Regions from separate parts of the Rhodococcus sp. IEGM 1330 genome, predicted to be linked through region 1. Evidence: riboswitches for the same ligand, from Rfam matches in the RefSeq annotation. Region 1 holds a riboswitch; each other region holds the start of a gene.
The links. A riboswitch is a leader RNA that binds a small molecule or an ion and turns the genes downstream of it on or off. The one in region 1 is predicted to bind S-adenosylmethionine.
Positions count from the first base shown of each region.

Region 2: it holds a riboswitch for S-adenosylmethionine, as region 1 does, so the genes downstream of both, R4P57_RS01760 (bifunctional o-acetylhomoserine/o-acetylserine sulfhydrylase) here and R4P57_RS21745 (ABC transporter substrate-binding protein) in region 1, are expected to answer to the same signal.
Region 3: it holds a riboswitch for S-adenosylmethionine, as region 1 does, so the genes downstream of both, R4P57_RS21085 (aminotransferase class V-fold PLP-dependent enzyme) here and R4P57_RS21745 (ABC transporter substrate-binding protein) in region 1, are expected to answer to the same signal.
Region 4: it holds a riboswitch for S-adenosylmethionine, as region 1 does, so the genes downstream of both, R4P57_RS18800 (mandelate racemase/muconate lactonizing protein) here and R4P57_RS21745 (ABC transporter substrate-binding protein) in region 1, are expected to answer to the same signal.

Region 1 is NZ_JAWLSB010000010.1:141,442-148,681, forward strand. It holds gene R4P57_RS21730 (WhiB family transcriptional regulator) at 1-120, opposite strand, end outside; gene R4P57_RS21735 (HNH endonuclease signature motif containing protein) at 310-2,121, opposite strand; gene R4P57_RS21740 (hypothetical protein) at 2,241-2,993, shown strand; SAM riboswitch class I at 3,099-3,192, shown strand; gene R4P57_RS21745 (ABC transporter substrate-binding protein) at 3,414-5,030, shown strand; gene R4P57_RS21750 (ABC transporter permease) at 5,035-6,015, shown strand; gene R4P57_RS21755 (ABC transporter permease) at 6,008-6,901, shown strand; gene R4P57_RS21760 (ABC transporter ATP-binding protein) at 6,898-7,240, shown strand, end outside.
Region 2 is NZ_JAWLSB010000001.1:401,254-408,493, forward strand. It holds gene R4P57_RS01745 (bifunctional methylenetetrahydrofolate dehydrogenase/methenyltetrahydrofolate cyclohydrolase) at 1-682, shown strand, start outside; gene R4P57_RS01750 (DUF3017 domain-containing protein) at 694-1,011, shown strand; gene metX (homoserine O-acetyltransferase MetX) at 1,050-2,132, opposite strand; gene R4P57_RS01760 (bifunctional o-acetylhomoserine/o-acetylserine sulfhydrylase) at 2,192-3,541, opposite strand; SAM riboswitch class IV at 3,714-3,836, opposite strand; gene R4P57_RS01765 (MFS transporter) at 4,189-5,331, shown strand; gene R4P57_RS01770 (ABC transporter substrate-binding protein) at 5,345-6,391, opposite strand; gene R4P57_RS01775 (response regulator transcription factor) at 6,564-7,238, shown strand; gene R4P57_RS01780 (HAMP domain-containing sensor histidine kinase) at 7,235-7,240, shown strand, end outside.
Region 3 is NZ_JAWLSB010000010.1:14,512-21,751, forward strand. It holds gene R4P57_RS21075 (M1 family metallopeptidase) at 1-375, opposite strand, end outside; gene R4P57_RS21080 (Pls/PosA family non-ribosomal peptide synthetase) at 382-4,326, opposite strand; SAM riboswitch class IV at 4,541-4,656, shown strand; gene R4P57_RS21085 (aminotransferase class V-fold PLP-dependent enzyme) at 4,711-6,066, shown strand; gene R4P57_RS21090 (hypothetical protein) at 6,221-6,721, shown strand; gene R4P57_RS21095 (YbaK/EbsC family protein) at 6,730-7,203, opposite strand.
Region 4 is NZ_JAWLSB010000008.1:93,298-100,537, reverse strand. It holds gene R4P57_RS18820 (hypothetical protein) at 1-18, shown strand, start outside; gene R4P57_RS18815 (DUF3558 domain-containing protein) at 399-956, shown strand; gene R4P57_RS18810 (hypothetical protein) at 972-1,373, shown strand; gene R4P57_RS26835 (carbonic anhydrase family protein) at 1,487-1,768, opposite strand; gene R4P57_RS18805 (carbonic anhydrase family protein) at 1,713-2,318, opposite strand; SAM riboswitch class IV at 2,480-2,598, shown strand; gene R4P57_RS18800 (mandelate racemase/muconate lactonizing protein) at 2,627-3,055, shown strand; gene R4P57_RS18795 (hypothetical protein) at 3,163-3,345, shown strand; gene R4P57_RS18790 (hypothetical protein) at 3,730-4,128, shown strand; gene R4P57_RS18785 (helix-turn-helix transcriptional regulator) at 4,300-4,518, opposite strand; gene R4P57_RS18780 (hypothetical protein) at 4,769-5,338, shown strand; gene R4P57_RS18775 (TerD family protein) at 5,429-7,174, shown strand; gene R4P57_RS18770 (alcohol dehydrogenase catalytic domain-containing protein) at 7,192-7,240, opposite strand, start outside.

The DNA.
Region 1 (7,240 bases):
CGGAGAGAAGAAGATCTCCGAGTCCTGCCCGCGGCACAGTGCGTCGACCTGCCAGTCCCAGGATTCGACGGCAGGGTAGATTCCGCGCTCGATTGTGGCAATCGTGCTGTTCCTCGACATCGTCCGATCGTCACCGGATTCCCGAGTGCGCACAACGTTTCGAATCAGTGTGATTCGAGGATGGAGATGACCGAACCGGCCAGAACCTGCGGGGGCAACGCTGTCTGTGTTCATCTCCCTGCCAACGACTATTCCGGCAGAGACGCACGTGCGGCGGGCAGGGCTGTGCCTTGCGACTGATTCGCATCGTCATGCGGGTTGTCGTGGTTCCTCGTCTCTGACATCCCCGTGGTGGTCGGGTGGGTAGAGGACTTCTTCTGGGTGGTGTGCGTGGTTGATGAGTCCACGGCGCTTGGGGTCCATTCCAGTGGGTGGATGCCAGAGGGTGCGGCCCGGATAGCGATGGGCTGCTGTGGTTTTGGTGGTCGCCCACTTGCCTGGTCCGGTGCCGACGAGTGCGTGGTGCATGTCGCAGCCGAAGGTGAGGGCGTCGATGTCGGTGTAGCCGCCGTCGATCCAGTCGGTGACGTGGTGGGTTTGGCACCAGGTTGCTGGGCGGGTGCAGGAGGGAAAGCTGCAGCCGCGGTCTCGGGCGATGAGCACGATCCGTTGGTCGGCGGAGGCTATCCGTTTCGATCGGCCGAGGTACAACGTTCTGCCGTGGTCGTCGAAGATCGTGAGGTAGTGGTGGGCGTGGGAGGCCATGCGGATGGCGTCGCGGATGGAGATGCGGGATCCGGTGGCGGTCATGGCGTATCCGCTGCCGGCTTCGAGATCTTTCAGGGTCATGGTGACGATCGCGGTGACGGGCAGGCCTCGGTGGGTGCCGAGTGTCCCGGAGGCGAGTGTCTGCCGAAGCGCTAGTTTCAGGGCGTCGTGGTGACGTTCGCGCTGGGTTCGTCGATCACGAGCGGCAGCAGCGTCCCGCACAGCTGCCTTGTCCACGGTGTCGTCGTCGACGCCGGTATCGGATCCGGAGTGCCCGCCGGGTTCAGTAGCGCCTGCAGTGTCGTCGGAGTCATTTGCCTCTGTGCCGCAACCACAGTCGGTCCTGGAACCACAGTCGGTCCCGTCACCGCAGTCGTCGTCATCGCAGTCGTCGTCACTGTTGCGGTCCGTTCCATCCCACAGTCCTGCGTCACTGGATCCGGCATCGCGGGGAGTGGGCTTGGGCTTGGACTTGGGAGCAGTGGCGCTGCCGCTCCCGCTGTTGTCGTCGCTGCTGGTTTCGTCGTGGACGATCGATGTCGGGTCGGCCGGGTTGTTGACTCCGGGTTTCGCGGCTTTGGAGAACAGGGCCTCGAGGTAGGCCCGTAGTTCGGGGTCGACGCAGAAGTTTCCTTCCGACATACCGTCGGCACCCTGCTCGCCGAGGTAGAAGAACGCATCCCGTCGCTTCCGCGGCTTCGGTGGCTTCGGTGGCTTCCCGTCCTCGTCTTCGTCTTCGTCGTGATCGCCGTCGGGGTTGAGGATCGAGTCCAGATGCGCCACCAGCGGCGCGAAGTCGTCGGGTCGTCGGGTCGATGCGTAGCCCACCAATTGCTCTTCGGCGAGATCCCGTGTCTGCGGATCGACACTCGACGGCAGATGGCGAAAGAACTCCCGAATCATCTGCACATGCTTGGCATCGAGCAACCCCGCCCGCAACGCGTCCGCGGTTCTCGGCAGCAGCGGGGGCAATACTTCGCCGGAGAACGCGGTGCGATCACCCAACTCCCCGGCCAGGCGCACTCGTGCTCCTGCTGTTCGTGGGGTGATCCGCAGCATCCACGCCACCGAGGACGGCACCGACCCCGGGTACACATCGAGACCGTGTTGAGCGATCAGTTCGTTGAGCCAGGTGTACGAGTACGCCGTCACAGACCTGGTCATCGTTTCCATCCGTTGGATCACTGCACGCCGGTCGGCATTCGTCCACGACACCGACGCCTGATCCGCCAACTCGGCGACCGCGGACTCGACCTGATCCACCAACGCCGACAACTGCGGATCGGACACGTCAGGGGCGGGCGGCACCGTCTCGATGCCGTCCACCCCTGATCCGCCGTCCCCCGAAAGCATGAACAGAATCTATCGCGACCCACCGACAAGTATTCGAACATGCGTTCCCGTTAGTGCTCCGCTGTCGAAACGGTCCAGTCGGGGTCGGAGTACCGCACTATGTGGTGGATTACACATCGATGACAAATGTGACGTTATCGATTTCAAGCAACGACGAGTCGCGTAGATGCTGGTGGCGGCGTTCAATATCTCCCAAGGCGGACGTAACGACCACAGCAGTGTTGCTTGATTCGGCGACGAAAGCCACTGCTTGCTGTATCTCCGAACTCGAGTGTCGAGCCGGTATCCAATGTTGTGTTGACCCAGTGGGGATGATCGACATGAACGACGCATTTCGTTTCGCCGCTTCGTGCAGTTCACCGAAGGAACTGATCACTCGACTTCAGTTCGGTACGACGGACCTGTGGCCGGAGGATGTTGCCCTTCCGGCCCGTTGGCGCTACATGGCCGACCTCATAGATTCCGATCGGGGCATGCTCGTCGAACTCGACGGTGCACTGTCGACGCCGGTTGTGGACGCGCTCGTTGCGACGGCGGAATTGTGTAGGCAATCGGCCACCGAGTCTGTCCCTGCGGCCGACTGGGAGTATCTCCGGCGGGCTTTGGGATGGCTCGAGCGCGGTAGTTCCGGTGTCGATCGCGCTCTCATCGCCGTGGGCGACGAGTTGGCACTGATCGGGCTCGACGGTGTGGAGCAAGATTTCTCAGTCGCGACCTGGCTGTGCATGGACGTGCTGGATCAGTTCGCCTCCGGTGAAACGATCGGATACTGGATGGGGCGCGTGAAACTTTGGTCTTCGAAAATGGCTGAGCAGCAGTACAATTCAGGTCCGATCGGTCGAGAAGGCTCTGAGCTGACAGTTGCCGTCTGACTGGTGGGGGTCGTCCCGTTCGTACTTTTCGGATCTTCCGTCGGTGAGTCGATTCCTACCCCGGTTGGCAACTGCCCCGACCCTCTCGTAGTATCGGAAACCGTAGGACCATCCAGAGCGACCGAGAGACCTGGCTCGATGACGTCGCAGCAACCCCCCGCTCGTCGGGTGCGGGTGCTACCGCCGGGACCGATGGAGGAAATGCACATGAATACCCGAGTAGCTGCAGGCTTCGTCGACGGATGCCGTCGGATTCATGTCGATCTGTGCCGTCTGAACGGTTCGACCTGTCTTAGCTGACATTTCGGCACCCGTACTTTTCGACACCACACCTCATCATCTGCACGAACTCCTTCCTGGGCACACGTGGCTCGGACGAGGGAGTTCCTATGCGATCGACCAGATACCGGAGACACCCACGTGTCCACTCGCCCTGTACTTTTGGTGGCCGGAGTAATCGCCGCCACCGCCACACTGCTCGCCGGGTGCGCAGGTAGCGCCACCACCTCGGCCGCCGACGCCGGACCCCCGCAGTCAGGAGGGACCCTGCGTTACGGCCTGTCCGGCGCTCCCACCTGCTCCGACCCGGCACAATCCGGCACCAATCAGACGATCTACGTCACCCGCCAAGTGGTCGACTCGCTCACCGATCAGAACCCGGAAACCGGCGAGGTCGAGCCGTGGTTGGCCGAAAGCTGGGAAGTAAGTCCCGACGCGAGCTCGTTCACCTTCCAGCTGAAAGACGGTGTGACGTTCAGTGACGGCACCGCACTCGATGCCGCTGCCGTCAAGGCGAATTTCGACGCCATCACCGGCACTCTCGGTGCAGCCAAGGCACCTCTGGCCGCCAGTTACCTGACCGGGTACGAAGGTGCCACGGTGGTCGACCCGCTCACGGTCCGCATCGACTTCGCGGCACCGAATGCGCAGTTCCTGCAGGCGAGTTCGACGCCTCAGCTCGGAATCCAATCCATCGCGACCTCGGCGCAGTCTGCCGAGTCGCGGTGCCTGGGCGCCAACATCGGATCGGGACCGTTCACCTACGCGGACTATCAGCAGGACCGCTCCGTCGCCTTGGCCAAGCGAATCGGATACAACTGGGGCTCTGCGGTATTCGGCCATGAGGGCGAGGCGTACCTGGATCGTATCGAGTTCACCATCGTGCCCGAGTCGGGTGTACGTACCGGCAGTCTTTCCTCCGACCAGCTCGACGCCGTCAGTGACGCGCTACCGCAGGATGCTCCACAGATCGAGGCGACCGGTGGCCGGATCCTGACGACATCGAACCCGGGCGTTCCGTTCGGCATTCAGCCCAACGTCACTCGTGGTGCGCTACAGGATCCCGCCGTCCGGACGGCCCTGGTGCCGGCGATCAACCGTCAGGAACTTGTCGATACCGTCCTCGGACCCGACTTCCGCACGGCGACAAGCACGTTGGCCAGCGCCACTCCGGGGTACGTCGAACTCGCCGATGTCACCTACGATCCCGAGAAGTCGAAATCGCAGCTCGATGCAGCGGGCTGGGTTCCCGGTGCCGATGGGGTCCGTGAAAAGGGCGGGCAGAAGCTGAGCTTCAAGGTCATGTACTCGGCCGTGTTCGCCGGCAACCAGGCGATCCTCGAGCTGACCCAGCAGCAGTTGCGCGCCGTCGGCGTCGACCTACAGCTCGAGCTGGTGTCCACTTCGGAGGCGACCGCACGGCAAGGTACCAAGGACTACGACTCCACGTACTACAACAGCACCCGCGCCGACGGTGACATTCTTCGTACCTCGTTTGCCGTCGACGGACGGAACCTGAACGCGCGCGGCCCGATTCCGGATCTGGATGCATCGTTGACGGACCAGCTCTCGACCACCGACGTTGCGGCGCGCAACGAGATCCTCGCAACCGCCCAGCAGCAGGTGCTCGACAACGGATTGTGGATTCCCACGATCGAGCTCTCGCAGGCCGTCGGCGCGGCGTCGACAGTGCAGGATCTGAAGTTCGAGGCCTCCGCTCGCCTGCAGTTCTTCGACACCTGGCTGAGCGGGCAGTAGAGCCATGACCTGCTACGTCGGACAGCGAGTACTGCAGGCACTGGCAGTGCTGTGGGCTGCATTCACCATCTCGTTCATCGTGCTCTTCCTCCTTCCCTCGGACCCGGTCAGTCTTGCCGTGGACTCGGCCGGCTCGGGCACTCCGGCGGATGCTGCGGCCATCGCTGAACTGCAGGCTCGCTACGGTCTCGATCAGCCGGTGTTGGTGCAGTACTGGCATTCGCTGGTCGGGGCCGTGCAAGGTGACTTCGGACTGTCCATTGCCACCGGCCAACCGGTGACGACGGCCATTCTCGACGCGGTGCCCAGCACCCTCGGCTTGGCGGCGACAGCCCTGGTGCTGGCCGTCGTGTTCGGATCCGCGGTGGCCTATGCCGCCACGTACACCCAGATCGTCTGGCTGAAGAACCTGTTGCTCGCGCTCCCACCGCTCGGGGTGGCGGTGCCGACATTCTGGGTGGGTCTGCTTCTGCTGCAACTGTTCTCGTTCCGACTGCGCTGGTTCCCGGCGTTCGGTGACGCCGGGCCAGCGTCGTTGGTGCTGCCTGCGGTGACGCTGGCATTGCCCACCGGTGCTGTCATCGCTCAGGTGCTCGCCACCAGTATGGCGACCACATGGAAGCAGCCATTCGTGGATGTGGCTCGCGCCAAGGGGGTCTCACGCCTTCGGGTGCAGACGCGACACGTTCTGCGACTGTCGTCCATCCCGGCCTTCACGATTGCCGGGGTTCTGGTGGGCACCCTGCTGGCCGGATCGGTGGTGGTCGAGACCGTATTCTCGCGCGCCGGAGTCGGACGGCTGACCCAGACATCGGTGCTGGCCCAGGACATTCCGGTGGTGCAGGGCATCGTCGTTCTGACCTCGCTGGTCTTCGTCCTGGTCAATCTCGCAGTCGACCTGCTCTATCCGCTGATCGATCCGCGCATCGTGCGCGAATACCGGCCCGTGCAGGCCAGTGCAGAACCGGAGAAAGCTCATGTCTGACATCCTGATTCGCGAGACTGCCGTCCATTCGGCAGTTCCCCCGGTAGTCGAAGAAGCACCGGCACCCACGCGGCGCCGGGGTCCGCGAGACGTGTTGAAGCACATCTGGCTCGGTGCCTCCGTGGTCGTGCTGTTGCTGGCTCTCGGGTTCGCGCTGTTCCCGTCCGTCTTCGCCAGCGGCGACCCGCTGGTCGGTACACCGGCCGATAAACTGCAGGCACCGAGCGAGTCGCACTGGTTCGGCACCGACAACATCGGCCGTGACGTTTTCACCCGAGTGGTCCACGGTTCCGGATTGTCGCTGACGGCAACGCTGTTGGCAGTCGGCATGGCCCTGGTGGTCGGCTCGATCATCGGTCTGGTTTCGGGGGCCGTCGGCGGAATAGTCGATGCGGTGTTGATGCGAATTGTCGATGTGTTGCTGTCGATTCCAACTCTGTTGCTCTCGTTGGCGCTGGTGACCGCTCTGGGCTTCGGCACCGTGAACGTCGCTATTGCCGTCGGCGTCACGCTGATCGCCAATTTCGCCCGAGTGATGCGCTCGGAGGTACTGCGGGTGCGCAGATCGCTGTACGTCGAAGCGGCCTACGCCTCGGGTGTGCGGTGGTTCGATGTGTTCCGCAGGCACATCCTCAGAAACTCGTACGGCCCCGTGATCGCGCTCGCTGCTGTCGAATTCGGTATGGCAGTTCTCGCAGTATCGGCGCTGAGCTTCCTCGGTTTCGGCGCTGCTCCGCCCACCCCGGAGTGGGGATCGCTGATCTCCGAGGGCCGCAACTTTCTGGCCACCGCCTGGTGGATGACCACACTGCCGGGATTGGTGATCGTGGCCGTCGTCGTGTCCGCGCACCGCCTCGGTCATGCTCTCGAGAGGCGATCACAATGAGTCCCATTCTCGAAGTAGAGAATCTGCACGTGAATTACGGTGAGACGACTGCCGTCGCCGGCATCGGGTTCACCGTCGACCGCGGTGAAGTGGTGGCCGTGGTCGGTGAATCGGGCTCCGGAAAGTCGACGACTGCGCACGCCCTCATCGGGCTGCTCTCGGGTTCCGGGCGCGTCGTAGGTGGATCGGTGACGTTCGACGGGGAACGGCTCGACACCGCCTCGGACAAGACGTTGAACCGGCTGCGCGGCCGTCACATCGGGCTCGTCCCGCAGGATCCGACCACCTCGCTGAACCCGGTGGTTCGCGTCGGCGACCAAGTTGCCGAGGTGCTGCGGG
Region 2 (7,240 bases), on a different contig from region 1:
GGTCGGCATCACCTCGATTCGTCGCGACCTACCCGCGGACATCACCCAGGCAGATCTCGAAGCCGTCATCGACGAACTCAATGCCAACCCCGAATGCACCGGCTACATCGTCCAGTTGCCGTTGCCGAAGCATCTCGACGAGAACGCTGCGCTCGAGCGAATCGATCCGGACAAGGACGCCGACGGTCTGCACCCGATCAACCTCGGCCGTCTGGTGCTGGGCAAGGATGCGGCACTGCCCTGTACGCCTCGCGGGATCGTGCACCTGCTGCGCCGCTACGACGTTGCTCTCGACGGTGCGCACGCGGTGGTCATCGGCCGCGGAGTGACGGTGGGGCGACCCATCGGCCTGCTCCTCACGAGGCGTTCGGAGAACTCCACAGTCACGTTGTGCCACACCGGAACTCGTGATCTGGCCGCCGAGGTCTCACGCGCGGACATCGTCATCGCTGCTGCCGGAGTACCCGGATTGATCACTGCGGACATGGTCAAGCCGGGTGCTGCTGTGCTCGACGTCGGGGTGACCCGCACCGAGGACGGACTGCGCGGCGATGTCGCCGACGGTGTCGCGGAGGTGGCCGGATTCCTTTCGCCCAACCCCGGCGGCGTCGGACCGCTGACGCGGGCCTTCCTGCTCACCAATGTCGTCGAGCGCGCCGAACGCGTCGCCGCCGAGAGCTGAGCGAACCAGACGTGAGCGATGCAGAGGACGCGCGAAGGGAGCCCGACGCGGGATTTCGCGCGGCAGTCGCGCGCAACCTACCGATCGTCGCAGTCTCGGTCGTCGTCCTCGCCGCGCTCGTTCTGGTGCTGGCCGATCGCTGGCGGCGCGGCGCGTTCATCTTCGGATGCGCAGCGCTGCTGGCGGCCGTCCTGCGGCTGTGCCTGCCGGAAACGCGTGTCGGCACACTGCAAGTGCGCAGTCGCGTGTTCGATGTGCTGGCGCTGGGCTGCGTCGGCGGAGCAATCGTGTTTCTGTCGCTGTCGATCGATCCGCTGGGAACCGACTGACCTCAGGGCTGGAGCGCCCGGTCCGAACAAGAGCGGTGTCAGCGCCGTCCGAGGCGGGCCAGCTCCATCGTCTCGGCAAGCAGCTTCGCTACCGAATCGGCCTCGGTGAGGAAGCCGTCGTGTCCGTCACGCGACTGGATCACTTCGAGTCCGCGGCACTGGGGGAGTTCGCGAGCGATCTCCTTCTGCAGTCGGAGCGGATACAGGCGATCGGAGTCGACTCCGCCGACGATGGTCGGAACAGGTGTGGACGCAAGAGCTTCGGCCACTCCGCCCCGGCCGCGGCCTACATCGTGACGGTTCATCGCCTCGCTGAGCAGGACGTACGTCGCAGCGTCGAATCGGTTGACGAGCTTCGCAGCCTGATGCTCGAGGTAGCTCTGTGCGGAGTATCTGCCACCGGCCCACGGGTCTTCGTCGTTCTGCGGTGAGTTTCCGAACCTGATGTCGAGTTCGCTCTCGGTTCGGTACGTCAGGTGCGCGATACGCCGCGCTATGCCGAGTCCGGCCGTCGGCGAGGTGCCGGTGTCGTGATAATTACCGCCGAGCCATCCTGGATCGGCCTTGATCGCGGCGATCTGTGTTGTCTGGGTACCGATCTGGTCGGCAGTTGCCCTGGCACCGACCGCGAGGACCAATGCGGCCGCCACTCGGTCGGGATGGCCCACGATCCATTCGAGGGTGCGCATCCCGCCCATCGAGCCGCCGACGACGGCAGCGAACCGCTCGATTCCGAGGACGTCGGCCACGGCAGCTTCGGCAGCGACCTGATCGCGGATGGAGATGTCCGGAAAACGAGACCCGTAGGGCGTGCCATCGGGAGAGACGCTGCTCGGGCCCGTGGTCCCGCCGCAGCCGCCGAGCACGTTGGTCGCCACGACGCACCACTCGTCGGTGTCGATGGGGCAGCCCGGACCGACCATTCCGTTCCACCAACCGGGCAGAGCATGATCGGCGTCCGGCGGACCGGACACATGCGAGTCCCCGGTCAGGGCGTGTTCGACGAGTACGACGTTGCTGCGGTCGGTGGCGAGTTCGCCCCAGCGTTGCACCGCGACGGTGACCTGGGGGATGCGAGCGCCGTTCTCGAGATCGAGACCACCGATGTCGATTGTTCCCAACCGCCCGTCCGGAGACGGAAGAACCGCCTCCGGACGAACGCCTGTGTCGCAGCTGTGACTCAAGATGCCGCCGCGCTGAATCCGACCTCGAGATCGGCGATGATGTCGTCGATTCCCTCGATGCCCACGGCGAGACGCACCAGGCCGGGAGTGACGCCCGATGCCAGCTGCTCTTCCGGAGTCAGCTGGGAATGCGTGGTGGATGCGGGGTGGATGACGAGTGAACGCACGTCTCCGATGTTAGCGACGTGGCTGTGCAGAGTGAGTGCGTTGACGAACTTCTTGCCCGCGTCCACACCGCCCTTCAGCTCGAACGCGATGATCGCGCCCTGCCCCTTCGGCAACAATTCCTGCCCGCGCTGGTACCACGGCGACGATTCGAGTCCGGCGTAGTTGATCGAGACGACGTCGTCCCGACCGGCGAGGAAGGCGGCGACCTTCTGTGCGTTCGCCACGTGCCGCTCGATCCGAAGGCTCAACGTTTCCAGACCCTGGCTGATGAGGAAGGCGTTGAACGGCGAGACCGCAGCACCGATGTCACGCAACAGCTGAACGCGTGCCTTCAACGCGAACGCGGGCGCACCCAGATCGGCGAACACGACGCCGTGGTAGCTGGGATCCGCGGTGGTGAAGTTGGGATGACGGCCCTGCGTCCAATCGAACGTGCCACCGTCGACGATGACGCCCGCGATGGCCGTTCCATGTCCGCCGAGGTACTTCGTCGCCGAGTGCACCACGATGTCGGCACCGTGCTTCAACGGCTGCAGCAGGTACGGCGTTGCCACGGTGTTGTCCACGATCAGCGGAATGCCGTTCTCGTGGGCCACCGCCGAGATCCCGGGAATGTCGAGAATGTCGTTCTTGGGGTTGGAGATCGTCTCACCGTAGAACGCCTTGGTCGACGGGGTGATTGCCGCGCGCCACTGCTCGAGGTCATCGGGATCGTCGACGAACGAGACGGTGATGCCCAGCTTGGGGAGCGTGTAGTGGAAGAGGTTGTACGTGCCGCCGTAGAGACGAGGGCTCGACACGATGTGGTCGCCTGCCTCTGCGAGGTTGAGAATCGCGAACGTCTCGGCGGCCTGACCCGACGCCACCAACAATGCCGCGACGCCACCTTCCAACGCGGCGATGCGCTGCTCGACGACATCCTGAGTCGGGTTGATGATGCGGGTGTAGATGTTGCCGGGCTCGGCCAGACCGAACAGTGCGGCTGCGTGATCTGTGTTGTCGAACGTGTACGAGGTGGTCTGGTAGATGGGCAACGCACGAGCCTTGGTGGTGCCGTCCGGGGTCTGACCCGAGTGGATCTGCTTGGTCTCGAAGCTCCAGTTGGCTGCGGGATCGGTGAACGGATCCTCGGTGGGTGCTCCGGTGGCGTCGACGACGTCTGGGGTGGAATCGGTCATGGCTGGTGATACTCCGTTTTCTGAGACGAGTCTGTCTAAGACGAATCGAATGTCGAATGAAGCTCGAGAAGTCGAGCGTTACGGGGCGTATCGGTACAGCAACACATGAGAGAACCTCCTGACAGGCTTCGGCCCCTTGGGGACCGAAGGTTCAGTGGGTCCGCTTCCTGCGGACCCGCGCTTGTCGATACGGCACCCGCGTGCCGGATCGGCCTGGTCGTTCACCCGGGGCACCCCACCGCGGTTGGAGGGTTGCCGGCCAGCAAGCCGGGGCTCGATGCTGGCACTCATGACCTGGCGAAGATCTTAGCGGGTGACGGCACCCCACCGGAACAAGGGCACGCGCGCGGTGCCAGGTAGAGCTCGAGCAGATGCTCGGGTGAGGACAATCACCGTGCCGCGACTCGAAAACAAGTTGCCTGGGGGAAGACAATGGTTCGGTTGGCTGTTCCCTTACTCGGTTGGGCTCTGCTGAATCGATTCGCCGAGCCACCGTTCTCGTTGCTCACGTCCCCGATCCACACGAAGGTTGTACTGCTGTGACTGTCACCGATTCCGCTCTGTCCCGAGTCAGCGCTGTGCGCGGCAAGGTGTCGAGTGGCCTGAGTGTCAGTCACCGACCGCACTCGACCCGCCGCAAGCTGGCGATGTTGGCCCTGTCCATCGGCGGCTTCGGGATCGGCACCACGGAGTTCGCGTCGATGGGTCTGTTGCCGGACATCGCGACGACGATGGGGATCTCCGAGCCCTCGGCCGGCCACATGATCTCCGCGTACGCGCTCGGTGTGGTCGTCGGCGCGCCGACCATCGCAGCCCTGGCTGCCCGCGTTCCGCGCAGGATGCTGCTGCTCGCGCTGATGGTGGCCTTCACCCTCGGAAACCTCGGCACGGTTTTCGCGCCCAGCTTCAACGAGTTGGTGGCCTCGCGATTCGTTGCAGGTCTGCCGCACGGTGCGTACTTCGGCGTAGCGGCGCTGGTCGCTGCCCACCTCGCCGAACCGGGCAAGCGAGCCAAGGCCGTCGCGATGGTGATGATGGGACTCTCGGTCGCCAACGTCGTCGGCGTACCGGTGGCGACCTGGATCGGGCAGGCGCTGGGATGGCGCAGTGCATTCACTCTCGTGGCGGTCATCGGTGCCCTCACCGTCGCCGCGCTCGTCCTCTGGATGCCACGGCTCGACGCGATGCCGACCACCAGCCCCATCACCGAGCTGGGCGCACTGCGCCGCAGCCAGGTGTGGATGACCCTGTTCGTAGGCATCGTCGGATTCGGTGGCATGTTCGCGGTGTACACCTACATCGCGTCGACTCTGACCGACGTCGCCGGTCTCGCCCGCGCCTTCGTTCCGGTGGCCCTGATGATCTACGGACTCGGAATGGTCGTCGGAAACTACGCCGGCGGATGGCTCGCCGACCGGTACCAGCTCAAGGGCACCTTCGTCGGCCTGGCCGCCACTGCCGTGTTCCTTGCTGTGTTCGTCGTGGCCGCACACAATCCGATCACCGCCCTACTGCTGGTGTTCCTCATCGGCGCGTCCGGCTCCTCGGTGGTACCCGGTCTGCAAACGAGGTTGATGGACGTTGCCGAGGACGCCCAGACGCTCGCCGCATCGCTCAACCATGCCGCGTTCAACCTGGCCAACGCCATCGGAGCGGCAGTCGGTGGCGCCGTGATCGCCGCAGGATTCGGCTACACGGCACCCGCCGCCGTCGGTTCGGGCCTGGCCGTGGCCGGTCTGGGTGTACTCGCCACAGCCATGTGGATGGACAGGCGCTCGCCCTCGAAATAGGCGACCGGTCCCGTCAGCCGGTGATCGTTGCTGTCGTTCCACCGAGGGCTTCGGCCAGAGCCGGAGCCAGCTTGTCGATCACGTACGGCAGGCTGAGCACGCTGGTGAAGTAGATCGCGCCCGCCGTCACGCCGTCGGTGAACACGAGGTTGCCGTCCTTCACCGGCTCGAGGGCGTCGTACACCGCCTCCTTCTCCAATTCCGTGCGGTCGCCCGGGCCTTCGGTTCCCCAGATCAGCACGTCGGCCGCGTTGAGAACCGACAGATTCTCGAGCGGGATGCTCGCCTGGCCGCCGCCGTCCGCCGGAACGTAGGCGTCGATCTCGTCGGGAATGACGAAGCCCACCTTGGTCAGGAAGTCCGTGCTCAACCCGTCCTGGTACGCGATCGCCTTGCCCTCGTAGAACGCGTTCTGGAGGAAGATCGCCTTCTTGCCGGCGAATTCCGGGTTTGCGGCCGCAGCGTCGGCGAACTTCTGGTTCACGCCGTCGATCAGGGCATCGACCTCGGTCTTCTTGCCGAGTGCGCGTCCGATCTTCTCGGCCAGGATGTCCCAGGGCTCGAAGTAGGCGGTCGAGGAGTCGGATTGGGCGAGGGTCGGTGCGATGTCACTGAGCCTGGTGTAGGTGTCCTCGGTGAGGCCTGCGTTCGTGGCGATGATCAGGTCCGGTTGCAGCGCCGCAATCTTCTCTTCCTCGAAGCCGTCGCCGGTGGCCGACGGAACTTCGGGCTGCGCATCGCCCAACGCGGCCTGTGCCCAGGGCCAGGTGGCGTAGGGCTGGTCGCCGTACCACTCGGTTACGCCGATCGGTACGACGCCGAGTGCGAGGACCGTGTCCTGCTCGGTGTATCCGGCCACCACGATGCGAGTGGGCTCTTCCGGGACGACGGTCTCACCGAACGCGTGCTCGATCGTGATCGGGAAAGCCGCCGAGGCGGAGGAAGTACCGGCCATCGGTGACGCCTCGTCGGCGGAGTTCGAGCATGCAGTCAGCAGCCCCGCGGTGGTCAGCGCAATCGCACACACCGCCCAGGTCCGGTGAAGTGGTCGGATGCGCATCGAGACGCCTTTCGGAAGGGTTGGCTAACATCGGGAAGGGTAGCCCATCCTAATTTAATTGCGTAGTGGAGTTCGTCTGACGACGCGACGTGAAACGCCCTGCTCGAACCTTCACCGAACCTCCACATTTCCCGACGGGCTCCTCCACGTGCGCCCTCTAGGGTCAGTTCTCATGAGCCGCACAGTTCTCGTCGTCGACGACGAGCCCACGATCTCCGAGGCCGTTGCCGCTCGGCTGCGCGGCGAAGGGTACGAGGTCGTCACTGCCGCCGACGGCCCGTCTGCCGTCGACGCGTGCGCCCGGATCGATCCCGACGTGGTGGTGCTCGATCTGATGCTCCCCGGGTTCGACGGGCTCGAAGTGTGCCGCCGTATCCAGGCGTCCCGCCCGGTCCCGGTGTTGATGTTGACGGCCAAGTCCGATGAGACGGACATGCTCGTCGGCCTGGGTGTCGGCGCGGACGACTACCTGGGTAAGCCGTTCAGTATGCGCGAGTTGGTCGCTCGCGTGCACGCCCTGGTTCGGCGTGCCGAGCGCACGGTGGCCGCCGTACCTCAGGCAGTTCGAGTCGGTGACGTGCAGATCGATCACCGGGAACGGCGGGTGACCAATCCCTCCGGCGACATCCACTTGACCAGAACGGAATTCGACATCCTCGCCTATCTGGCTGCTCGGCCGCGCACTGCGGTCTCGCGGGAAACACTGCTGTCGGAACTGTGGGGCTGGGACGATTCGGCCAGCAGCAGGACGGTCGATTCTCATGTGAAAGCGTTGCGCCGCAAACTCGGTGGCGATCTCATCCGCACCGTGCACGGCGTGGGCTACGCCGTGGAGTCGCCGCGATGACG
Region 3 (7,240 bases), 130 kb from region 1:
ACCGTTGATGGGCTTGGGTGTTCCGCCGTACGCCACCGTGACCACCAGTGCCGCACCCGACGCGATGGGCTTGGCGGGCGTGATCTTCAGCTTGCCGCGCTGGTGGCTGAACTTCACCGAACGTGAACCGTTGACCGACACCTTCGACACGTTCATCGCCGGGCCGAGGTCGAACGCGAACTTCGACACCGTCGCTGTGGTGACCGCGGTGATCTTCGCCTTGCCCGTCAACCGGTTGCTCTCGACCTTGTACTCGAGGTCGAGTTCGTAGCGCGAGACGCGATAGCCGCGATTGCCGTTCTGCGGAAGATACGTATCGATCGGATTGTCACTGGAGTCGACGTCGAACACCGGTGCCACAAGCCTGTCCGGCATTGAAGATCACCCCTCGTTTCGGTCGTCGCGAATACGCGGAAAGGGATCACCCTTGGCCCACGGCGCGATCGGATTGCCCTGCCAACGAGTATGCGCGGGAACCGTATCGCCGCGCATCACCAGGGAGGCAGGCCCCACCGTCGCACCATCACCTATACCCGATGCAGGCAAAGCAACACAGTGTGGTCCCAGGGTTGCGCCTCTGCCGAGATCGACCGTGTCCATGGACATGATCCGATCATGGAACAGGTGCGTCTGCACAACGCACCCTCGGTTGACCGTCGCACCGTCGGCCAACGTCACCAGATCGGCCTCGGGAAGCCAGTACGTCTCACACCAGACCCCGCGGCCGATATCCGCACCGAGCCACCGCAGCCACATGTTCAGCACTGCGGTGCCCTCGGCGGCGCGCGCGAACCACGGCGCGGCAACGGTCTCGACGAACGTGTCTGCCACCTCGTTGCGCCACACGAAGGAACTCCACAGCGGATGATCGGTCTTGCCGATCCGGCCCACCCACAACCACTTCGCCAACGCCGACACCGCAGCAGCCACGAAACCGGCGACGAGCAACACGAGACCACTGACCAACGCAGCCAACCAGTACCCGACGGCGTCGGCGACGGCGGTCAGCCCGAACAACACGGCCAGACCGATACCGAACGTCACGACGACGGGAATCAACCGACACGTCTCGACGAGTGCACGGGCGACCTTCAGCTTCCGCGGCGGATCGAACGTGCGCGACGAGTCCGCACTACCGGCGGCACGACGCAGCCGCACCGGCGGACTGCCGAGCCACGACGAGCCGGACTTCGCCTTGTCCGGAGTCGCGGACAGCACAGCGACCAAGCCGTTCTTCGGGACGGTTCGCCCGGGCCCGGTCATGCCGGAGTTACCGAGAAACGCCCGCTTGCCCACCTTGGCGTCGCCCAGATGCATCCAGCCGCCGCCGAGTTCGTAACTGGCGACCATGGTGTCGTCGGCGAGGAACGCGCCGTCGGCGACGGTGGTGAACTTGGGAATCATCAGCACCGTCGACGCCTCGACGTCCTTGCCGATCTTCGCGCCCAGCAACCGCAGCCAATGCGGCGTCAACAGTGACGCGTAGAGCGGGAACAAGAAGGTGCGCGCCGAGTCCATCAGGCGCTCGGTGGCCCACACCTGCCAGCCGATGCGGCTACGCACCGGGTGGTAGCCGCCGATCAGCCCGATGCTGAGCAACCGCACCGCGACGACGGTGATCACCGCGAACACCGCCAACGACACCAACGTCGCGACGGGCAACATCACCAGACCACGTACGAAGGCGTCGAACACGGAGTCCGCGGTGTGAATCCACCAGCCCATCAGCACCAGGCTGACACCGATCGAGAACAGTGCCATGCCGGACAGGAACAGAGACGCGACGCCGTACGCGAACACCCACTTCGTCGCGCGCGGCGGCGTTTCCGCGGGCCACGGGTGATCGGCCTTGCCGACCTTCTGGGCCGGCGAACCGGACCACATCTGACCGGCCTTCACTCGACCGACGACGGCGGAGCCCGCGGTGACGACGGCATTCTTGCCGACCTTGGTTCCGGGCAACAACGTCGAGCGGGCGCCGACGGTGGCGCCGGCACCGATCTCGACGCCGCCGATGTAGACGAGATCGCCGTCGATCCAATGCCCGGACAGATCCACCTCGGGCTCGATGGAGCAGCCGTCGCCCAGTTCGAGCATGCCGGTGACCGGCGGCATCGTGTGCAGGTCGACACCCTTGCCGATCTTGGCACCGAGAGCGCGCGCGTAGTAGACCATCCACGGTGCGCCCGAGAGGTTCGACGCACCACTGGCATCGGTCAATCTCGTTGCCGCCCACAGCCTGACGTGCATGCTGCCGCCGCGCCTGTACGCGCCCGGTTTCAAGCCCGCCAACAGGATGCGAGATCCGATCACCGAGATCGCCATGCGGCCGACCGGAGTGATGAACAGGATGAATGCGACGAGCACCCACCACCACGACAGCGTCGGAGCCCAGGGCACGTCGCCGAACCACGACATGACGTTGAACAGCAGCCCGAGCCAGGTGACCCACTGCAATCCGGTCAGGGTGGTCAACGGAACCGTTGCCGCGATCTGCGCCCATTGCGCGGTGCGCGACGTCGGTGCGACCTCACGAGGAATGGCCTCGACGACAGGCTCGAGGTCGTCGAGATACTGTGCCAGCGAACCCAGTCGCGGGTGGTCGTAGAGCTGCGCGACGGTGATCTCGGGGAACCGCTCGCGCAACGCCGTCACCAACTGAGCAGCCGAGAGCGAGCCACCGCCGTTGGCGAAGAAATCGGCGTTCTCGTCGGAAACCTGCGCGCCGAGGATGTTGGTCCACAGTTCGGCCACCCACCCCGCCGTGCCGCCGAGCGAGGACGCGCCCGCCATGCCGGGCAGGGGCCAGGGCAGCGCATTGCGGTCGACCTTGCCCGAGGTGCGCGTGGGCATCTCGTCCACCAGAGCGAGCCGCGGAACCAGCGCTGCAGGCAACTGCTCGGCGAGCAATTCGCGAGCGGCTTCGAGATCGAAATCGGGGTTGGTGCTGGCGAGATATCCGACGAGCACCGAGTTACCTGCGGCCGTCTTGCGGATGGCGGCCGCCGCACCGCCGACGCCCGGAAGTGCTTGCAGCGCATTGTCTATTTCGCCGAGCTCGATGCGTCGGCCGCCGAGTTTGACCTGATCGTCGGCGCGACCCTGGAACAACAGACCTTCGAGCTCTAGCTTGACCAGATCGCCGCTGCGGTACGCCCGGTCCCACCCGAGGGACGGCATGGGCGCGTACTTCTCGGCGTCCTTGGCCGGATCGAGATACCGAGCGAGCCCGACGCCGCCGATGACCAACTCGCCGACTTCACCGATCTGCACCGGAGTGCCGGAGGCGTCGACCACAGCCAGGTCCCACCCGTCGAGGGGGAGCCCGATCCGGACCGGACCCGTGCCGTCCATGATCGCCGCGCACGCGACGACCGTCGCCTCGGTGGGGCCGTACGTGTTCCAGACCTCGCGGCCTTCGACGGCGAGGCGCTCGGCCAACTCCGGCGGGCATGCCTCGCCGCCGAAGATGAGCAACCGCACCGCTTCCAGCGCCACCGCGGGCCACAGCGACGCGAGCGTGGGCACCGTCGAGACGACACTGATGTCGCGGGAGACGAGCCACGGGCCCAGATCGAAACCGGACCGCACCAACGACCTGGGCGCGGGAACCAGACACGCACCGTGCCGCCACGCCAGCCACATCTCCTCGCACGACGCGTCGAACGCGACCGACAGTCCGGCCAGCACCCGATCGCCCGGACCGAGCGGGTCCTTCTGCAGAAACATGCGGGCCTCGGCGTCGACGAACGCCGCCGCGTTGCGATGACTGACCGCAACGCCCTTGGGTGTGCCGGTGGAACCGGAGGTGAAGATGACCCACGCATCGTCCTGCGGGGTGGGCGGTCCGGCATTGTGTTCGGAAAGGTCGTGCTGAGGAACGTCCTGCTTCGGGGCAGTACCGGCGGCGATGCCGCCCGCAGTGACGATGGCCGTCACCTGTGCCTCACCGAAGACCAACTCGGCGCGCTCCTCCGGATCGTCCGCATCGACCGGAACGTAGGCGGCACCGACGTTCAGAATCGACAGGATCGCGACATAGAGGGAGAACGACCCCGACGGCATGCGGATGCCGACGCGATCGCCGCGCCTGACACCGGCGTTGGCGAGCCACTGAGCGCCCTCGGCGATGTCGTCCAACAACTCCGAGTAACTGACCGACACGGTTCCGTCGTCGATGGCGGGGGCGTCGGGAAAGCGATGGGCCGTGTCGTGGAGAACGTCGATGAGCGTCCGGGCGGGTGGAGCCTGGGGTGAGCGAAGAAACGCCGCCGGTGCAGGTGCGATGTCCGCGCTCGAACCCGGCAGATCGTTCTCTTGATGCACAGACAACCGGGCGTCCTTCTCATTCGTTTTGCATGTAACTCTGCGTTGGCAAATGACTCTGTGGTGCTGACGAACAGCAGCGCCGTTGGTTATCTCACGTTCTGTTTGCCAGCAGGTGAACGAGCGCGCCTTCCCACCGCGGGAATCCTACTGCTGCCTACGTGTGAGTCCCGGCTTGACAAAACCGCAGCGAGTTTGCGATCGTCTTCCCCACGGTCACGAGTACCAGCATCAAGCCCCGGCTAGCTGGTCGGCAACCCTCCTCCGCGGTGGGGTGCTCCGGGTGACGACCAGGCTGACGCCGGAAAACCGGCGCGGCAAGCGCGGACTCGTTCACCACATCCTTCGGTTGCGGGTCCCTCGAACGTGAGGGCTTGATCTGTCATGACATCTGTACTTTCCCGCCCCTGTGCTCCTTTTGCCCCTGTTTCGGGCACGGATCTGCAGGTACCGCTGGTGCAGGGCGGCACATGCACATACGCAAACTTCGATTACGCCGCCAGCGCGCCGGCACTGGGCGCGGTGACCGATCGGATCGCGGAGCTGTTGCCGTTCTACTCGAGTGTGCATCGCGGTGCCGGCTACGCCTCACGGGTCTCCACGGCGGCGTACGAGAAGGCTCGGGTGACCGTCGCCGATTTCGTTGGTGCGCAGAAGGACTCGGTGGTGGTGTTCACGCGGAACACCACCGACTCGCTGAACCTGCTGGCCGCATGCGTGCCGGGTGAGACCGTGGTGCTCGACATCGAACACCACGCGAATCTGCTCCCGTGGCGTGATCGACGAGTGGTGGTGGCTGCGTCGACCCTGGCCGAGACCATCGCGCGTCTCGACGCCGAACTCGCCGCGAAACCTGCTGCGCTGCTGGCGATCACGGGTGCATCTAACGTCACCGGTGAGGTGCTGCCCATCGCGGAACTCGCCGCTCTTGCACATCGGCACGGCGCGCGCATCGCGGTGGACGGTGCTCAGCTGGTGCCGCATCGTCGGGTCGACATCGACGCACTCGGCGTGGACTACCTCGCGTTCTCCGGGCACAAGCTCTACGCCCCGTTCGGCGCGGGAGTGCTTGTGGGAAAACGTGATTGGCTCGACCTCGGTGAGCCGCACCTGGCCGGCGGCGGCGCGGTGCGCAGCGTGAGCATCGAACACACCGACTGGGCTCCGGCACCGCAGCGGCACGAGGCAGGCACGCCCAACGTGCTCGGAGTTGCCGCACTCGCTGCGGCCTGCGAGGCCATCGCCGGGTTCGACGACGCAGAACTACAGGAACACGAGCACGAGCTATCGTCCCGCTTGCGCGACGGGCTGGCCGCACTGGACGGCGTCGAGCAGCTCCAGGTGTGGGCCGACTCACCCGACAGTGTCGGCATCGTCACCTTCACCGTCGCCGGACGCGATCCCGGTGAGGTCGCTGCGTACCTGTCCGCCGAACACGGAATCGGCGTGCGCGACGGAAAGTTCTGCGCACACCCACTGCTGAGCAGGCTGGGGCACGCGGCCGGAGCGGTTCGAGCCAGTATCGGCCTCGGCAGCTCGTCGGCCGATGTGGATCGACTCGTCGACGCCCTCGCCGCCCTGGTCGAGTCGGGACCGAACTGGCACTACGCGGAGGACGCCGGCTGGTGGAACCCCGTACCCGACCCGCGACCCTTCCCCGAGCTGGCCGGACGGGTGGACGGGGTGGGTGGGCACAGCGCCGCGTGGGTTGGATCCCCGTGCACCCCCGCAGACAGTTAGCATGGCGTCATGACCGTGAGTGTCGTGTGGACGGGCAACCGCCATTGGTGCAACAGATACGTGGATCTGTGCCGCACTGCGTCCGGGTCGTGTTCGAGTTCGGCTCCGCTCCGACCGAATGCGTTCACCGACTGAAGAATCAGGACCATCACTCATGTCGCACAACTTCACCCGCGTCGCCGTCGAATTCACTGCGGGTTGGACCGAACTGACCGCCGCTCCCGAGACGGACGTAGTCCGAATCCAGGCCTCCGACCTGCGGGAATCCCAGCAACATCGAGCCCGGGTGCGGGCCGAGGCCGTCGACCGCGGCGAATCTGCCGACAGCACGGCAGTGTTTCTCGACCTCGAGATCCACATCGCGGCCGATGCCCGGACGGCCCGTCGGGAATTCTCCGCACTGGATGCGCCGACCAGCCCGTCGTCGATCCGCTACGTCGGAACGCCGGCGGGATTGGCCAGTTTGATCTCCGATGTCACTGCGGCCGATGTGGCCGACGGCGTGACGTTGACCGTGCTCGGCGATGTCGCTCGCCAGTCGGGTCTGATCAACAACGGAGTACTGCCGCTGCTCGAATCCCGCGGCACCCGACTCGACATCGACGTCGTCGACGCGGTCCTCGGCGCACCGATCGCCCCGACTCTCGCGTCCTGAGCTGACGGTCAGGTGACGTCGATCGCCAGACCTGCGGTGATCCGCACCAACTCGGTGAACGTGGACCGAAATATCGTGTTGGTGTGACCGGCGGCCGCCCACACCTCGGCGTATCCGGCCAGATCCTGGTCGACGAACGTGTCCAGGTTGGTGGGGTGGCCGACCGGGGCGATCCCCCCGATCGGCTGCCCGGTTGCATGCTTGGCCGTGTCGAGAGGCGCGCGCATCAACGTGCCGCCGAGACGCTCACCGGTGTGCTCGAGATGAACGTTGTGGGCACCGGAGACCAGTAGCAGCACCGGCTCGTCGCCCAGCAGAAACACCATCGACTTCACGATCGCGCCCACCTCGACGCCCAGTGCCGCAGCGGCATCGGCGGCAGTGTGTGTGCCCTCCGGACTGTTCACCACCACCCCGTGATGACCACGTGAAATCAGAGTGTCGGCCACATGGGCTGCATTCGGATGAAGTAGCCGGGACATGGTCCAACCCTATTGCCCCGCGACCGTTTACGCAGAA
Region 4 (7,240 bases), on a different contig from region 1:
GACATGCTGGATCTGTGAAAAACGCGTCGATGCTGCTCGCCTGAGATGCGCGAAGCACGGGCGGACGAAAGTCGATCGGCCGGTGCGGCGATCAAGGTCCAGTCAATCCCTATGGACCGCGATTGCGTCTACCGTGAGGGTTGCCGCGAACACCGATATCGCCGCCACGATCAGCGCGACGAAGGTGCACTCCGGTACGGGTGGCCCTGGAGTGTTGCCCAGTCATCGAGGGATGGTTCAGTCCCGGCCGCGGGGTCCGACGATCCAATCGAATGGAGACGGCGTCGCACCGATCGGCAAACGCCAGGCGCACCTGCGTCCGATCAAATGGAACCGATGCGCTGGTAGCTGCGTCCAACACCACGGATGGGTTCCAAGGACGGAGTGCTGTGAGCAAGATGCGATTGCTGATCGGGAGTGCGGTCGGACTGATGCTGGTGGCAACCGGCTGCGGAGGGGCGTTCGAAGGCGTGCCCGTTGCGGCGGCACCGTCGACGACATCGGTGATGACAACCGCTCCGGCGAATGGGGCGTGGGATCCGTGCACCATCCCGGACTCGGCAATCGAAGACGCGGGCTTGGCGGTGGAGACAAAGTCCTGGAACCTGGTGGGAGATCTGCCGATCTCTGAGGACTGGCTGACGTGTTTCTGGACCAATCCGCTGCCCACGCCGTGGTATCACCTCGGCATCTTCTCGTCCACTGAAAGCCTGGACTACCTACGCGAGCGGGGACCGTTCGAGAATTTCCAGCCGATCGAGGGGTTCGATGGCGTGCGCTTCCAGCGGACCATCAAGTACGACGAGGTCAATTGCGGCGTCGCTTTCGGACGCCCGGGCGGCGTCGTCTATCTGAATCTCGATGGGATTGCAAGGACACCAGCTCTCGCGGATCCGTGTGTCGAGGTCGAACGGTTGGCGCGTTCGCTCCGACCGTCCATGCCGGCATCGAACTAAAAGGAAGAAGAAGCGATGGGTTCAGAGACGAACGAGCTTGCGGTATCGATGCAGCAGTGGCAATCGCTGTCGATGCAAGCAGAGTCCGGACAGCTCGAGATCCCCGATGGCGTGGCGTTCCGGTGCGATGAGGTCTGCGCTGCGTACATCAGACACCTGACGGAAATGCTGGCGAGGACGAAAAACCTGGTCGACGTCGAGGCGTTCGGCACCCTCGATTCGGCTAGGCAGCTCGGGAGGAAGTTCGAGAAGATTGCCCACAGTGGCGATCGATCGTTGCGGGTCGTGCTCTTGCAACACATCGAGGTCATCGAGCTGATGCGGTCGGTGTTCAAGCGCTATTTCGACGAGGTGGAGTACACCGATCAGCGGACGTTGAAATCCATCGGCGAGATCGCGGAGGGTCTGAGCAAGTGATTTCATACCGGAGTTGGTGTGATCGGAGCTGGTCTACCGTCCGTCCGAATGATGCTGCGCTGGCGTCGAATCGGTAGTGAGCTACCTCTGGCTCGCTCAACCCAGCGCCCCTGTCAACTTCCTTCAGTATCGAGCAGAACGCTTCGGCTGCCTTGCTCCTGAAGGGGCCGAGCGTTCTGTTCGATCAGGGTGCGGAATTCGTCGAGTTGCTCTGCCGAGGCCTGTACCGGAGTGGTCATCACAATCCACTGCACGCCCTCGGTGCACGGGGGAGTGGTGAGGGATCCGGTGTAGCGCACATTCGTCCGATCGGCAGGTAGCAGAGCCGCGGGATCGAAACTACTGAGCTCCGCGGTGTCGCCGACGGGAGGCAGTTCGTCGAAGTAGTTTCCCAATGCTGCGTTCGCTGCCCCCCTTGTCGATCAGGACGCTGACGACGGTGATGCTTCCGTCTTCTGCGGTGTGCACCAGATGCAATTCGGCGTCGTGGCGGACGCCGTCCAGTTCGTGCTCGGCCGGTTCGTGGAGGTGGAACTGCGTCAGCGCAAAGTGCTTGTCGCCGAGGATCACCTCCGATCCGGGTGTCTTGTCCGCCTGTACCGTGTGTCTAGTGTTCTTCAAGGCGATAACGCCTGTGTTGTAGGCGAATTGGAGCGACGGAAGGTCTGCGGCGGTGGCGTCGTGGAGGTTGATCGGGGATTGGGCCGACGTGTCGGCGCAGGCACCCCAGTCAGGGCTGAGGGTCGGCCACGCGTCGGGGTCGAGTTCGCCGTCGTACTGGAATTCGGTCGCTTGCTGCGCCCCTGCTTCTTCCGCTGCAGCGGCGGCGCTTGCTGCAGGTGTGGTCGTGTCAGTGCTGGATTCAGCGCTGGGCGTATTCGAGCACGCTACGAACAGGAGCGGGACGGCCGCGACAAAGGCAGCACTGCGAGCAAGGCGAAGCATAATTCCTCCCAACTAGATGTAGAACGCACCTAACGAAATATGTCTATCACACTGACCGATTGCCGCTTCGATGGCGGGCGGAGTGCGAAATCGATCCGAACTCGGGGCGATCCGATCCATCGGATGGTGCATGTCGTACCGCGCGTCTACGCTCGGAGGTGGTTCATGAGTGGCAGCTGTCGGTACCTGGCCGGCTGTCCGGCAACCCCGTCTCCATCGACAGGGTGCCCCAGGGGAAGAACCGGCGCGTCCCGCAATCGCAGGCGCGCAAGTCGATGGAGGGTTGCACCTCCAGAATGAGGTGAACAATGTCCGGTAGTGACGAACTCGAAGCAGCACAGGCGAAGTGGGAACCCATTCCGCCGGAACGCCGTCGTACCTGGTGCCAGACGCTACTGAGTTACCCGCCGATTTGGTACGGCGTGTTCCCGATGCTCGAGACTCGGAGGCTGGTACTCGAAGGCGGGTACGCCAATGCCGAAGCTTGGATCGAGCTCGCGAAACGTGCTGAGGCAGTGGGTTTCACGCCTCAGACGTGGCTGATCTTTCGGCAGAGTCTCGAGCCGTCCTATCTGAAAGGTCGTTTTCCTGCGCATCCAGAGAACATGCCCAAGCGGCGTGGGAACGGTGGTGTCGAGACGGTGGTCGTCGACCCCGAGGACTTTTCCGTATGGCCATGGCTGTTCGAGGCGGGGTATCGCGCGGGCGAGGCGACCTTGCAGACGCTGTCTCGCTGAAGCCGTCTATCAGCCGTCGGCGTGCGGCTTCTCAGTGGAACCGCGGGCGTCGCTGCTGCGTCTGATGCTGTGGGGCGGCGCTCGGGCCGCGTCGGGGAGGGGCGGAAATGGCAGTTCCAACTGATTTCCCACCAGTGGTCTACGTGCCGTGCGTCGAATCGGTGGCCACGCCCTACGAAGACGGTTTGGGTAGCGTCGGCGACGCTATCGGTGATGGTGCTGCGGCAGTTGCCGACACGGGGTCGGCAATCGGCGAACTGGCGACAGGGGCGTGGGATGCGATTTTCTGACGTGCAGACCAGTGAAGTGCGGCGCTGGGTGGCATCGCCTGGGTCGATGATCGCTCGAAGCGCGATCTTCGGGGTTGCGGCGCTGATTGCTCTGTACTTGTGCGTGGTGGGTGTCGTGGAGGGAATGATCGCCCCTGCGCTGTCGACATTCGGATTTGCTGTATTCTGCATCAGCACAATGGCTTTCGCGTGGACCAACGTCCCGTCGATTAAGACAGGCTCTGACGTCGGCCCTTGGGTGCAGGGATCGACTGTGCGCTACAACCCGGTGAGCTTGAGGTTGCTCGTCGTGGTGGTCAGTTCTCTGTCGACCTGCGTGATCGCGATGGGTTTCACCTCGGGTGGGGTGGGGTGGGATGGGTGCTTGCGGCGATGGGGCTTTCCATGGCCTCGCTCCTGATTCCAATCCTGTTGCGCAGTATTCGCAACGGCTACCTCGAGCTCTCGGACGACGGTATTCGCCACCGCGGCTGGGCATTCGACATCCAGGTACCGTGGGCGGACATCCGAGACACCGCTGTGGTCGTGGAGTCGTACCCGTTGGTTCTGGTGAGGGTCGACGAGTTGGCGAAGATGAACCGTCGCTTCACAACCTTGCTCCGGAGAATCGAAATTATGCCGAAAGGCAAGTACATCGAACTCGACTGCAGACGCTTCGATATCCACCCGGTTGCGCTTGAACAGTGGATTCGCTTCTACATCGACAACCCGGAGGCCCGAGTCGAACTTGGAACCGATGCAGCAGCAGATAGATTGACGGGCGTCGGTGTACAGCGCGCCTGACCGAACTGTCCGAGGTCATACACGAGTTCCGGTACGCCGGATCCGGAAATCGTTGCGTACGAGTTGATCGGACCCCTTTTGCCGAGATCCGATTCGGGTTCCATGGCTTTGCTCTACGGCCACGCGGGTTGCAGTCCGCCTGGCCGGTCAGGCACCGCCATGGTGGCGTTGTCAACGCGGATCCAGAGGCGGCACAGGCGTTCCGGCCCGAGTCCGCAGAGTGAGGTCACAGCCCAGCGCATTCGCGATGGCGATCGCACCGTCGAGTTGGATCGAGTCTTTGCCGCCTTCGAGAGCTTGGACCGTCGATCGCCCCACGCCGGCAAGCAATGCCAACTCAGCCTGAGTGAGGCGTAACTGAAGCCGACGTGCGACGAAGGCGTCGGCCACCTCGCTCGAATATCTCCGGCTTCGTCATCGCGGATCGGCCATATTCGCTCCTTGTGCTTGCGAGTGCATGCATAGGTGAGGGTACGCCTCATGGTTGAGGCGCCACATCCGGTTATGCCTGTGAACGACGGCATAACGCCGTATCCGAACGTCGAATCGCGCGTGTCGGTGGTCCGTTCATTGCGATACTGAATCGACATTGCCTGTACCGGGGACGGGCCCATGCAGTCTCGACCGGCTCGGAGTTGGCATGTCCACGAGAACGTTCATTGCAATCACCGCAATAGCTCTGGTCTGCGCCGGCTGCTCGAGCAGCCCCGACGAGACACCGAGCGAAGCTGTTCCTGTCACGAGCAGTTCCAGCGTCACTGTGTCGGCATCGCCTACCTCCAACGTGGACGTGCCGGCGGCACCTGAGCCGCCGCCTGTTCCTCAGCCTCAACCAGTCACCTACGAGTGCGGCGACTTGGATCTGTATCAGTCCGGCACTGCCCTGTACTCAGACGGAACGACAGGGTACGAAGCCGAATGCGACACGTACGTCGCGCCGGCACCGCCTGAATTGAGATACTGCGATTACGGCGGCACCGCGGTCTTCACCGATGGGTCGTACGAGGTGAACGACCCGAGATGCGCGGCGACCGCGCCGGTGCCCGATGCAGGGTATCCGTACAACGAATCCGAGGATCGAAACGGCGATGGCGTCGTGAATGGCTACGAGCGGTGCGGAGTCCTGTGCGGAGAAGAACCCACCAGCGGGGACATACAAACCCAGTACGGCTGCGAGCAGGGCTACATCACAGGTCCGCAGTGCGAATAGATTGACCCGTGTTCGGCATTTGCCGTATTGCCGGTGACCCGTGCGGCATAGTGACCACCACTGTCCGTTTGCGTCGAAGGTGGAACCTCCGTGGGGAATGCAGTGAAGACCGGACGCGACAAGTGGGTCGTCGTCGATGTCGAGACCTCAGGTCTGAAGGCATCCCGTGATCGGGTGCTCAGCGTGGCCGCTATGACGGTCGACGAGGACGGACGCGTGGGACGCGAACTGTCGACTCTGGTCAACCCGGGCTGCGATCCCGGTCCGGTACACATCCACAAACTGACGCCCGAACGGCTTGCCGGCGCGCCGACGTTCGACATGATCGCCCCGCAGCTCATGGATCTGCTCGACGGTCGAACCATGGTCGCGCACAACGCAAGTTTCGACCATGGCTTCCTGAAGCTCGAATCGATGCGTGCGGGCATCGACATGCCGACGAAGCAACGGTTGTGCACCGTGGCATTGTCGAGGCGACTACAACTCGACACTCCCAACCACAAGCTATCCACCCTGGCTGCGCACTGGAAAGTGCTGCAGTCCAATGCACACGACGCCTACGACGATGCCCGCGTGCTGGCGCAGGTGTTCACTCACAGTGCTCGACTGGCCAGGTCGCTCGAACTTCCCCTTCCCGTCGTCACGTGCACCGAGCGCCTGACGCTGTATCCGGACACCGTTCCTCGAACGCATTGCACGTGGGAGAACCCCGGTCCACTTACTGAGGACGGCGCTCTGATTCAGGGCATGCGAGTCGTGATCAGCGGCGACACGCGGATTCCGCGGCTGCGTTTGGCTGCTCAGCTCACCGAAGCGGGCTTGGACGTGATGAACTCCGTCAGCAGGTTCACCAGTGTGGTGGTGTGCTCGGATCCGACGACTGAAAGCAGAAAGGTCGAACGGGCTCGGGCCCATGGACTTCGGATCATTTCGGAGTCAGAACTGCTGGACTTTCTACGGAACGTGCAGCCAGGAATGCCGAAAGAATCTCTGCCGCAGGCCCAGCCGAAGCCACGCGTGCAGCACCTCGATCCAGTCTTAAAGCCTTGGCAGTCAAGAAGGGTCTTGGTCATGGGTGGTTCGCATGCCGATTCTGTGCTGATGCGTTCCCGTCTGATACAACTCGGTGCGACACCGGCTGTGAATCTCAGCGCTGGCGTGACCGACATCCTGATTCTGGACGGCGGAGACGGAGATCCCCGGATGCCGAAAGTGAAAGAACGGGATCTCACACTGCTGACGCCCGCCTTGATCGACCGCGAACTGAAGATCGAAATGCCTGCGCCGCTTCCTGCCCGGCGATCCCGAATCGCTCCGCTGGTGCCACGTGGTGGTGTTGTCGATCTGGATCCAAGCCTCACCATGCTGACTTTGAACAGTTCGTGGCGGGCCGACGAGTCCGATCAGGTCGGTGTCGACGTCGTCGCATTACTGGTCAACGACGACGAGTTGGTCTCCAGTGACGAGGATTTCGTGTTCTACAACGCTCCGGCCACCTCGGACGGTGCCGTCTCGATGTCGATCGACGGGGACAGTGAGCAGGGTGTGCGGATCGATCTGGGACTTGTTCCAGAGGAATGCTCGCGCATCGTCATCGCCGCGGCTGTCGACGGCGACAAAACGTTCGGTGATGTCGGCGCGGTCTCGGTATCGCTCGATGGGCTGGAGTCGACGGTCGCCACAGCGGTGCTCGATGCGGCCACAACGGAACAATCGATGCTGTTGGCAGAGATCTACCGCCGGGGGAGCGGTTGGCGCTTCCGACCCATCGGCCAGGGCTACGACGACGGATTGGCTGAACTGGCTGTGCGATACGGCGTGGAGGTCGACGAATAATCCGAAGCGGGAACCTGTCAGTCGTGGCTGCTGAGATCCACGACCAATCGGATCACGAGTTCACCG